Regions from separate parts of the Mesorhizobium sp. P2_D5 genome, predicted to be linked through region 1. Evidence: riboswitches for the same ligand, from Rfam matches in the RefSeq annotation. Region 1 holds a riboswitch; the other holds the start of a gene.
What was found. Region 1 has a riboswitch for cobalamin ahead of AC1DYW_RS31235 (CbtB domain-containing protein). Riboswitches for the same ligand answer to the same signal wherever they lie in the genome.
Positions count from the first base shown of each region.

Region 2: another riboswitch for cobalamin. It lies ahead of AC1DYW_RS03530 (aromatic ring-hydroxylating oxygenase subunit alpha); the one in region 1 lies ahead of AC1DYW_RS31235 (CbtB domain-containing protein).

Region 1 covers NZ_JBFUEE010000011.1:57,563-62,833, forward strand. The annotation lists gene cobD (threonine-phosphate decarboxylase CobD) at 1-387, opposite strand, end outside; gene cbiB (adenosylcobinamide-phosphate synthase CbiB) at 386-1,354, shown strand; gene cobO (cob(I)yrinic acid a,c-diamide adenosyltransferase) at 1,377-2,000, opposite strand; gene cobU (bifunctional adenosylcobinamide kinase/adenosylcobinamide-phosphate guanylyltransferase) at 2,002-2,517, opposite strand; gene AC1DYW_RS31230 (CbtA family protein) at 2,510-3,313, opposite strand; gene AC1DYW_RS31235 (CbtB domain-containing protein) at 3,329-3,508, opposite strand; cobalamin riboswitch at 3,545-3,741, opposite strand; gene AC1DYW_RS31240 (aromatic ring-hydroxylating oxygenase subunit alpha) at 3,883-5,058, shown strand; gene AC1DYW_RS31245 (MFS transporter) at 5,062-5,271, opposite strand, start outside.
Region 2 covers NZ_JBFUEE010000001.1:719,860-725,130, reverse strand. The annotation lists gene AC1DYW_RS03545 (ABC transporter ATP-binding protein) at 1-423, shown strand, start outside; gene AC1DYW_RS03540 (DUF680 domain-containing protein) at 499-738, opposite strand; gene AC1DYW_RS03535 (DUF680 domain-containing protein) at 808-1,008, opposite strand; cobalamin riboswitch at 1,520-1,721, shown strand; gene AC1DYW_RS03530 (aromatic ring-hydroxylating oxygenase subunit alpha) at 1,836-3,083, shown strand; gene AC1DYW_RS03525 (FAD-binding oxidoreductase) at 3,164-4,264, shown strand; gene AC1DYW_RS03520 (ferredoxin reductase) at 4,328-5,074, opposite strand; gene AC1DYW_RS03515 (sulfite oxidase-like oxidoreductase) at 5,071-5,271, opposite strand, start outside.

The DNA of each region.
Region 1 (5,271 bases):
TTCGAAATCGCCGACCTCCGTCACCGCGTGCCCGGCGATCGCCGCTGCCCGCGCATGTTCGGCATAAGTCGGACCCAGCACCAGCGCCTTGCCGGGCGCGATCAGCGATGCGACGCGCGGCAACAGGATCTGCGTGCCGGGTGCCGCCGCCACATTGGCTGGCGATGGCGCGCCATAGGCGCTCGCCGCGATCTCGACCAGCTCGCTGGCACGTGCTGCCTCCGGCAGCCGCGACAGGGTGGTGGCGGGCAACTCAAAAAGCGGGTAGGAGTGCGGATTGATACCGGTCGAGAGGTCGACGAAAGGCTGCGGCGCGTTGGGGAAAAGCGCCCTCGCCCGGCCGAGACTTCCACCATGGTCCACCGCCGCCCCATCAAGAAGCTTCATGTCAATCCTGATCGCTTTCCTGTCATTGGCCGCTGAATTCGTCCTGGGTTACCCGGACTGGCTGTTTCGCGCCATCGGCCATCCGGTGACGTGGTTCGGCAGGCTGATATCCTTTCTCGACGGCCGGCTCAACCGCGCCACTGATCCCGACGCGCTGCGTCGCAAGCGTGGTGTCCAGGCGCTGTTGGTCATCGTGCTGGTGCCGGCGGCGATCGGGCTCGGCGTGCAGATCCTGCTCTGGTTCGTTCCCATGGGATTGATCGTTGCCGCCCTTCTGGCGACATCGCTTCTGTCGCAGAAGAGCCTCTACGAGCATGTCGAGGCCGTGGCCGACGCGCTCGACACAGGTGGCCTTGCTCTTGGACGCATCGCCGTCTCTCGCATCGTCGGCCGCGATCCCGAATCGCTGGACCGGGCCGGTGTCAGCCGTGCGGCGATCGAGAGCCTGGCCGAGAATTTTTCCGACGGCATCGTTGCTCCCGCCTTCTGGACCGGCGTCGGCGGGCTGGCAGGAGGCGCTGCCTACAAGGCCGCCAACACCGCCGATTCGATGATCGGCCACCGCACCCCGCGCCACGAAGCGTTCGGCTGGGCGGCGGCGCGCTTCGACGATTGGATCAACCTGCCGGCATCGCGGCTGACGGCGCTGTTGATCGTGCTGGCCGCATTCCTCGTCAGGGGTGCTGATGCGAAAAACGCCTGGCATGCCGTGTGGCGCGACGCGAAAAAACACCGCTCGCCCAATGCCGGCTGGCCGGAAGCGGCGATGGCCGGCGCGCTCGGCCTGGCGCTTGCTGGACCACGCAGCTATGGCGGCGTGCTGGTCGACGACGTCTTCATGGGCGAAGGTGGCAGCCGCGAGGCCGACAGCATCGACATCAGGCAGGCGCTGAAACTCTATCGTGTCGCCGATTATCTGCTGATCGCGCTGTTCGGTTTGGTCTCGGCAATCGTCATCGTCGCGTGATCCCGCCTGCTGGTTAAGGCTATCAGAACTCGATGCCTTGCTGCGCCTTCACGCCCGCCGAGAAATGGTGCTTGGTTACACCCATTTCGGTGACGAGATCGGCCGCCTCGACCATTGCCGGCTTGGCGTTGCGGCCGGTGACGACGACATGCAGGCCCTCTCGCCGCGCCTTCAGCGCCGCAACCACTTTGTCGAGATCGAGATAATCGTAGCGCAGCGCGATGTTCAGTTCGTCGAGCACCAGCAGGCTGATCGATGGATCGGCCATCAGTTCGAGCACTTTGGCCCATGCGGCTTCGGCTGCGGCAATGTCGCGCTTCAGATCCTGGGTTTCCCAGGTGAACCCCTCGCCCATGGCGTGCCAGACGACGCGATCGCCAAAGGCGGCGAAGGCATCCTTCTCGCCGGTGTGCCATTTGCCCTTGATGAACTGGACGACGCCGACACGCTTGCCGTAGCCGAGCATCCGCAACGCCAGACCAAAGGCGGCGGTGGTCTTGCCCTTGCCCGGCCCGGTGTTGACGATCAGCAGCCCCTTCTCGATCGTCTTGGCCGCCACCTCGGCATCCTGCACCGCCTTGCGCTTGGCCATCTTGGCGCGGTGGCGTTCTTCATCCCGGTCGGTCTTGTTGTCGATATCGGTCATTTCATTTCACCTTGAGCGGCAGCCCCGCCACCATCAGCAGCACCGTGTCGGCGACAGCGGCCACCTGCTGGTTGAGTCGGCCGGCCGCATCGCGAAAACGGCGCGCCAGTGCGTTGTCCGGCACGATGCCTTGGCCGACTTCATTGGACACGACGAACCAGGGCCCGCGCGGCCGCGACAGCACGTCCGCCAGCCGACGGCATTCAAGGTCGAGGTCGTGTTCGGCCAGCATATGATTGGTCAACCACAGTGTCAGGCAGTCGACAAGCACCGGCTGATCGTCCGGCAAAGCCTCGAGCGTGCCGGCGAGATCGAGCGGTGCGTCGATGGTCGCCCAGCCCTCGCCGCGCCGCGAGCGGTGCAACGCGATGCGCTCACGCATTTCGTCATCATAGGCTTGCGCCGTGGCGATATAGGTCCATGGCGAGGGTAGAACCGTCGCCAGGGTTTCGGCATGCGCGCTCTTGCCGGAGCGCGCACCGCCGATGATGAAGGTCAGCTTGCTGCGATCAGGCAAAGCTGTCGCGCAGGCTGGTCGCTGTGCCGGTGAAGCGGCCGCGCACCACGCCGACGACCGCGCCGAGCACCAGCCAGAACACCAGGTTGGTCACAGTGACCGCCACCACGAACTCGTGGTGCAGGCCTTCAGGGATCGGCGTCTCGAAACTGTCGGGCTGCGGTGCGCCGACAATATGCGGCGCGACGATCAGCAGGACGGCAAGGATCGCGAGCGGCAGCGACTTGCGGAACGCGATCAGGCCGAGACCCGCCGCGGTCGCCACCACGGTTGCCCACCACCAGATCTGGCGCTGCGTGAGATCGGCCGCCGGCATGGCAGGCAATTCCGGTGGCAGGCCGAGGCCCGGTGCCAGCGTGAACACGGCAAAGCCGGCCAGGCCCCAGAACACGCCCTGGCGCCAATTGCCGATGCCGCCGGCGAATTCGGAAACCGCGACCAGGATCAGCGCAAAACCGATGCCGGTGACGATATTGGCGACAACGCTGAAGGCGAAACGCTCGAAACCGTCGGCCGGTGCCCAGCCTTCGTCTTCCGCGGCCGGAGCGGCTGCTTCCGCCGGCGCCGGGGCGGCGGAGCTCATCGCATTCCCCGCCGGAGCGGCTGTGCTCATGGCGCTGGTATCGGTTGCGGCAGGAGCGGCATGGTCATGATGGTGGCCGCCGCCGGCCTGTTCGTAGACTTCCGCCTTGAGGATCAGCGGCACGGTGGCATAGGCCTGCAGGCAGGCGAGAACGACGCCGGCCACGAGCCCTGCGATCGCCGCGATGAACACGACGTTGCGAAACAGGTTCATGATGTCAAATCCTCGTCAGTGGCAGGGAAACGCCATCGAATGGCGATAGTCGTGAGCCGCATTGTGGACCGCATCGATATGCGAGAAGCCGACAAAGCCGACGACGAAGATGCCGAGCAGCGCCACGAGTGCAAGCTGCATGAAGCGCGACTGCGAGGAGACGGAGGCGCCGAGGGAGACGGAAGCGGTAGTCATATCTTGTCCTTTCACCCTCCACCCGAGGGCATCGAAGTCAGTTTCCTGTCGCCGGCAGGTCTCCTGGCTCGCGGATCAGCGCCCTTCCCCACCTTCCCGAAGAGAAACCTTCAGTGGCATATGGAGAGGACTACCGCACACAGTTGCGGGGGCAGCCACGGCATTGGGCAACAAGTCCGCCCGCACCGCATTCCCTCTTGGCTCCAAACGGAACCGACGACAAGCGCGACTATAGGGAAAATCGCCGCGACCGGCAAACCAAATTCCGCCGACAACCAGCGCGATTGCGCCATGCAGATAAATCGGCTCTCCGGCACAACAATTGACAATTCCCATAGTCGGGTGTCGGCTGACAAATCCACAGGAAGCCAGCCATGCAGCCCATTGCCAGCGAGCGCGATCCCTACAACGGCCTGACCCGGGCCGAACCGACGCTGCCATCGTCGGCCTATTGGGATGCGGACAGTTATCAGCGCGATCTCGACGCCATCTGGTACAAAAGCTGGTTGCTCGTCTGCCGCCAGGCCGACCTTGCGCAACCGCTTTCATTCCGCACCTTCCGCGTCGGCACGCAGGAAATCGTCGTGCTGCGTGACGAAACCGGCGAACTGCGCGCCTTCCACAACACGTGCCGCCATCGCGGCTCGCAGCTTTGTCAGGAAAGCGAAGGCCGGCTGAAGGCGCGGCTCATTACCTGCCCCTACCATGCGTGGTCCTATTCGCTGCGCGGCGACCTCGTGCGCGTGCCGTCGAAGTCGCTGCCGGAAGGCTTCGACAAGGCCGATCATCCACTCTATCGCGTGGCGCTCTCGATGTGGCGCGGTTTTGTCTTCGTCAATCTGCAGGAGGACGCCGCCGGCTCGGCGGAAACATCCTTCGACCCAGCGTCCGGCAGTCTCGCCAACTGGCCGCTGGAAACGCTTGTTGCCGGCCATGTGCTGCGCAAGGTGATGAACTGCAACTGGAAGATCTTTTGGGAAAACTTCAACGAGTGCCTGCATTGTCCGGGCGTCCACAAGGACCTGTCGCGGCTGGTGCCGATCTATGGCCGCGGCCTGATGGGTCGCCACGACGATCCCGAATGGTCCGGCCACGCCGACAATGACGCGCCGGAGTTTTCCGGCGGTCTGCGCGCCGGCGCGCAGACATGGTCGCGCGACGGCCAGGCGCATGGGCCGGTCTTCACCGGCCTCACATCAGCCGAACGCGCCGCCGGCCAGACTTACGCCACCAACCTGCCGTCGATGTTCATCGTCGGCCATGTCGACTATATCAGGACCGTGCGGCTGGTGCCGCTTGGCCCCGAGCAGACCGAGCTTGTCGCCGAATGGCTGTTTTCGCCCGAGGCGCTTGGTGCAACCGACATCGACAACATCGTCGCCTTCGGCAAACAGGTGCTGGAGGAGGACGCAGGGATCTGCGAGGTCAACCAGAAAGGTCTGCGCTCGATGCGCCACGCAGCCGGCGTGCTGATGCCCGAGGAGTACGACCTGCACCGCTTCCACAACTGGATCCGCGAACGGCACGCAGCGGTTATCCCCAAGCCCTGAAGATCACAGCGATTTCGGCAGGTATCGCCAGGTCACGAAGCCGCAGACCGCCGCCAGCAGGCCGAGCGTGACGAACACCGAGCCCAGCCCGAAGAACGCCAGCACCACCGAATAGACCAGCGGCGGCGTCAGTTCGGAAAAGTCGAGATAGGTCCGGTAGACCGCCGCCATCTGCGACCTTTCATAGGATCGCACCGAGCGCATGAAGGCGGT
Region 2 (5,271 bases), on a different contig from region 1:
GTCGCCCAGTTCATCGGCTCGCCGGCCATGAACATCCTGCCGGCGACCATCGACAAGACCGGAAACCCGACCGTCGTCAGCCATGTCGGCGGCCGCAAGGCAAGCGTGCCGATCGCAACGCCGGCTTCGGCAAAGGGTGCCGCGGTGAGTTTCGGCGTGCGGCCGGAAGATCTGATCATCGCCAGCGGCACGGAGTATCTGTTCGAGGGAACGGTCGACTATGTCGAACAACTCGGCGAAGTCCAGCTTGTCTATGTCGACATCGGCCGCGCCGAGCTGCCGCTGGTGACCAAGCTGCCTGGCAATGTCGAGGTCAAGCGCGGTGCGACGCTGCGGCTGAGCGCGGACGCCAACGACCTTCACATCTTCGACGCGGACGGGCACTCCTTCTCGCTCCGTCAGCCGGAAGTAAAGGCGGCTTGAGACAGAACCAAGTCTCGACACGAAAAGAGCGGCGGGCCAGGCCCGCCGCTCTTTTTTGGAAATCAACTTCGGCTGTTAGCGATTGCCGAAGAGGTCGCGGTCGGCGCTCTGAGGGGCGGACTTCTCTACGTCACCCGACGAATTGAGCAGCTTGCCGACGAAACCACCGCTGTTGCGGATCGAGCCCGTTTGAGAGTTGTCAACCGAACCGACGGCAGGCTGGTTGGCGCCATTCGAACCGTAGTTGTCGCTGGCGGCGAAAGCGCTGCCGGAGATCGCCACGACGGCGGCGGCAGCAAGCATGATCTTCTTCATTTCAAATCTCCTGAATTCTGGATTTCGCCAAGACGGCGGGAGAGCCCGCCGCCTTCTGGGAATCGGCTGTTAGTTATTGCCGAAGAGGTTACGGTTGCTACCCTGGGCAGGCGTCTGAGCAGCCGGCTCCGACTTCTTGGTCGAAGCAGTGTACGAGCTGTCGACAGCAGCGGTGGCTGCCGGGGCATTCGAACCATAGTGGTCGCTGTTCGCGAAGGCGCTGCCGGAAATGGCCAGAAGGGCGGCGGCAGTGAGGATGATCTTTTTCATTTTTTGGTACTCCAGTATTTCTTATTTTTGCCGTCCGTCTAGCGGCGTGTCTTGGGAAGAAATCGCGTCGTTCGGACAGCCCCGATGTGGGAGAGCCATCCAGCCATTTCCAATCACGAAGTTGTTCCGCGTGGACCAAGAATCCACCACTTGAAATTGCGCCAGGGGTTTCCACACTCAATGTTTTTCTAATTCATATCAAAGAGTTGTACGAAACAGGTACCCCGATCACCAACTGTGTCGGAGGCCCAGCGTTCACAAGTCCTGCACGCACAGTCAACAGAAACGAACCGTTCGGTTCGATTTTAGCGGCAGCTAATAGTCACTTTTCGATACCGTTAACCTTTTCTGCTTCCTGGCAAGGGGTCGGTTTCGGCGAGATTGGAGCCGGCTATGGTTGCCCAAGAGAAAGGCTTCCGCTTCGCGATCACCGACCGGAACGTTTCGCAAGCGTGTCGCGCCGCATGGATACGATGTCGTTTTCATGCCGATGACGCGCCCGCGATCGTGATTAGATCATGTCATCTCAGGTGCCGCTTCGTGACGACGAGGCGGAGAATTGGGAAGCCGGTCAGAATCCGGCGCTGCCCCCGCAACGGTGGTGGAGTTCAAGTCGCAACGGGAGACCACTGGGCGTCAGCCTGGGAAGGTGTCGCGATGGTCCGCAAGGACAACTCCAGAGCCCGGAAACCAGCCCGAGATGTCTAGACTCGACTGATCGCGGTGGGCGGTCAAGAGGCGGATAGTGCATGTCCGGCGCATCGCCGGCCTGCGTCCAATCCTTCCTCCGTCACCACCAGTTCAGTCCTTAGAAACGAGGACAGGACATGGATGCTCGCAACGACATGCTGAGGCTCTTGAGTGGCCGGCGGCAAGGCTTTTCGCTAGGACAGCCCTTCTACACCGATCCAGACTATTTCAAGCTCGACATGGAGCTGATCTGGTATCGCGACTGGCTGTTCATCGGTCATGATTGCGAGCTGCCGAAGCCGGGCAGCTACATCACGGCGCAGATTGGCGACTATCCAGTCGTGCTTGTCCGCGACCAGAAGGGCAATATCAACGCCTTCCACAATTCCTGCCGCCATCGCGGCAGCCGCGTCTGCAATTCCGACAAGGGCACGGCGGCAAAGCTGGTCTGCCCCTATCACCAATGGACCTACGAGTTGGACGGAAGGCTCTTGTTTGCCAGGCAGATGGCCGACGGTTTCGACAAGAGCCAGTTCGGCTTAAAGCCCGTCGCCTGTGAAAGCGTCGGCGGCTACATTTTCATCTGCCTGGCCAAGGAGCCGGCGGATTTCGCACCGATGCGCGCGATGATCGAGCCCTACCTTTTGCCGCACCGGCTGCGCGAGGCCAAGGTGGCGTTCGAATCGACCATTGTCGAGAAGGGCAACTGGAAGCTGGTCTGGGAAAACAACCGCGAGTGCTATCATTGCGCCGGCAATCATCCGGAGCTCTGCAAGACTTTTCCAGAGGCACCCACGGTGACCGGCGTGCAAGGCGCCGACAGCGACCCGGAAATGCTTGCGCACTGGGCGAAATGCGAAGCGGCCGGCCTGCCGAGCAAATTCCGCATCGATCCGGCCGGACAGTACCGCGCCACCCGCGCGCCGCTGCTGCGCGATGCCGTCAGCTACACGATGACGGGAAAGCGTGCGGTCAAGAAGAACCTGTCCGACAGCGTTTCGACCGACCGCATCGGTTCCTTGCTGCTCTATCACTATCCGACGACCTGGAACCACATTCTGGGCGACCACGCCGTCACCTTCCGGGTGTTGCCGATCAGCGCCACGGAGACCGCGGTGACGACCAAATGGCTGGTTCACAAGGATGCGGTCGAAGGCATCGATTACGATCTCGACGAACTCACCCACGTCTGGACCGAGACCAACGACCAGGACCGGCGGATCGTCGAGGAAAACGCCTTCGGCATCCTGTCGCCTGCCTACGAGCCCGGCCCTTATTCGGAGCTGCATGAGGGTGGCGTCATCCAGTTCGTCGAGTGGTACGCGTCGTTCATCGGCCCGCGCCTTGCCGAAGGCGGCCGGCCGGCGCTGCGCAGCGTTGCATAGTGCATGTCGCCCAAAAGTGCGCAGCGGTTTTGGGAACTCGACATGCACAGGGCAAGAGTGAGGACAAGAGGATGAATGCGATGACGGATCTCGGCCTCTATCGCCATCTCGACCAGATGACGCCCTGGAACGACCGGCTCCAGGTGCTGGAGGTGATCGGCGTCAGCGACGAAGCGCCTGATGTGAAGACCTTCACCTTCCGCTCCGACAACCAGACCTGGTTCCGCTACAAGCCCGGCCAGTTCGTGACGCTGGAACTGCCGACCGCCGACGGGCCGCTGATGCGCACCTATACGCTGTCGTCGTCGCCATCGCGGCCGTTCTCGATCGCGGTGACGATCAAGGCTCAAGCGGGCAGCATCGGCACACGCTGGATGTTCGACCATCTGACGCCGGGCTCGCACGTCAAGGCCTATGGGCCGACAGGCGACTTTTCGCTGCACAGCCACCCGGCCGCCAAGTACCTGTTCATTTCAGCCGGCTCGGGCGTGACGCCGATGATGTCGATGCTGCGCTGGCTGAACGACTGCGCGCCATGGACCGATGTCGGCTTCGTCAATTGCGCGCGGCGCCCGGAAGAGATCATTTTCCGCAAGGAACTCGAACTGCTCGGCAGCCGCATGCCGGGCCTGTCGCTCGGCTTCATGATCGAGGAGCGGTCCAGCCGCGAGGGCTGGTTCGGCCATATGGGCCGCATCGACGCGATCCGGCTGCCCTTGCTGGCGCCCGATTTCCGCGAGCGTGAAATCTTCTGCTGCGGCCCCGATCCCTTCATGCGCGCCGTGCGCGGCATGCTGGACGCCGCCGGCTTCGACATGACGAAATACCATCAGGAGAGCTTTGCGGCGCCTGTCGTGGAGGAGATCCCGGCACCATTCACCTCGCCGGCGGAAGACGGCGCCGCGATTGTCGTCGAAGCCGCGACGCCGATCCGGTTTTCGCTCTCGGATGTCGAGGCCGAATGCGTCGCCGGCCAGACCGTGCTGCAGACGGCTCGCGCCTCGGGCGTGCGGATACCCGCCGCCTGCGAGTTCGGCCTCTGCGGAACCTGCAAGGTGAAGAAGGTCGCCGGCGATGTCGAGATGAGCCACAATGGTGGCATCCTCGATCACGAAATCGACGACGGCTTTATCCTCGCCTGCTGCTCGAAGCCGCTTTCTGCGCTCGAAATCGAGGCGTGACCGCCGGGCGATGCCAAGGCTCAGAACGACGACACGGGAAACCTCTCGAAATGCCGTGTCCGTTCAAACTCCGTAGCGCTCGGTGCGGATGATCTCCGCTGCGACGCCGGCATCGATCAGCGCTTGGGCGGCGGCCGAAACGAAGGCGTTGGAGCCGCAGACGAAGGCGATATCAGGCGGTCCGGGCAGGTGCGCCATGGATTGCACCATCATGGCAACGTCCACCCGCCGCGAATAATCGGCTGGACGGCGTGCGGCTTCGCGCGTCAGGGTCAGCACCAGGTCGAAGCCGTCCTTGCGATCGTCGAGGGCAACCAGTTCGTCACGAAAAATCACCTCGTCCCAGATCCGCGCTGAAAAGACCAGGGTGACGGGCACTACCGAATTGCGCCTGGCGCGGTGACGGACCATCGCCATCAAAGGCACGACGCCCGAACCACCCCCGACCAGCAAAACCGGCCCGCTATCGACATCGGGCCAGATGAAATGCCCGCCGAGCGGCCCGCGCAGTTCGACCTCGTCGCCAATTGCTGCGACGTCGTGGAAAAAGGGCGAGACCTCGCCATCGTCGAGTTTTTCGATCGCCAGTTCGATCACCCCGCCATCTCCGGGCGCGGAGGCAATGGAATAAGAGCGGCGCGCCTGATAGCCGTCCGGCGCCGTCAGCCTGACGTCGACATGCTGACCGGCAAGATAGGTGAAAGGCCGCGATGGCTGGAAAAAGAAGCTGGTGACACGCGGCGTGCGCTTTTCGATACGGACGATCCTGACTGTCTGCCAGGGCGATTGCACTGCCGCAGCGTCGCTCATGGATCGTTCGTGTAGCGCTGCTCGCGCCAAGGGTCGCCATAGATGTGATAGCCGCGCAATTCCCAGAAACCCGGCTCATCGCGCTCGGTGAACTGCAGGCCGTTCAGCCATTTGGCCGATTTCCAGAAATAGAGATGCGGCACCAGCAGCCGCGCCGGGCCGCCATGGTCAGGCGTGATCGGCTTGCCTTCGTAAAG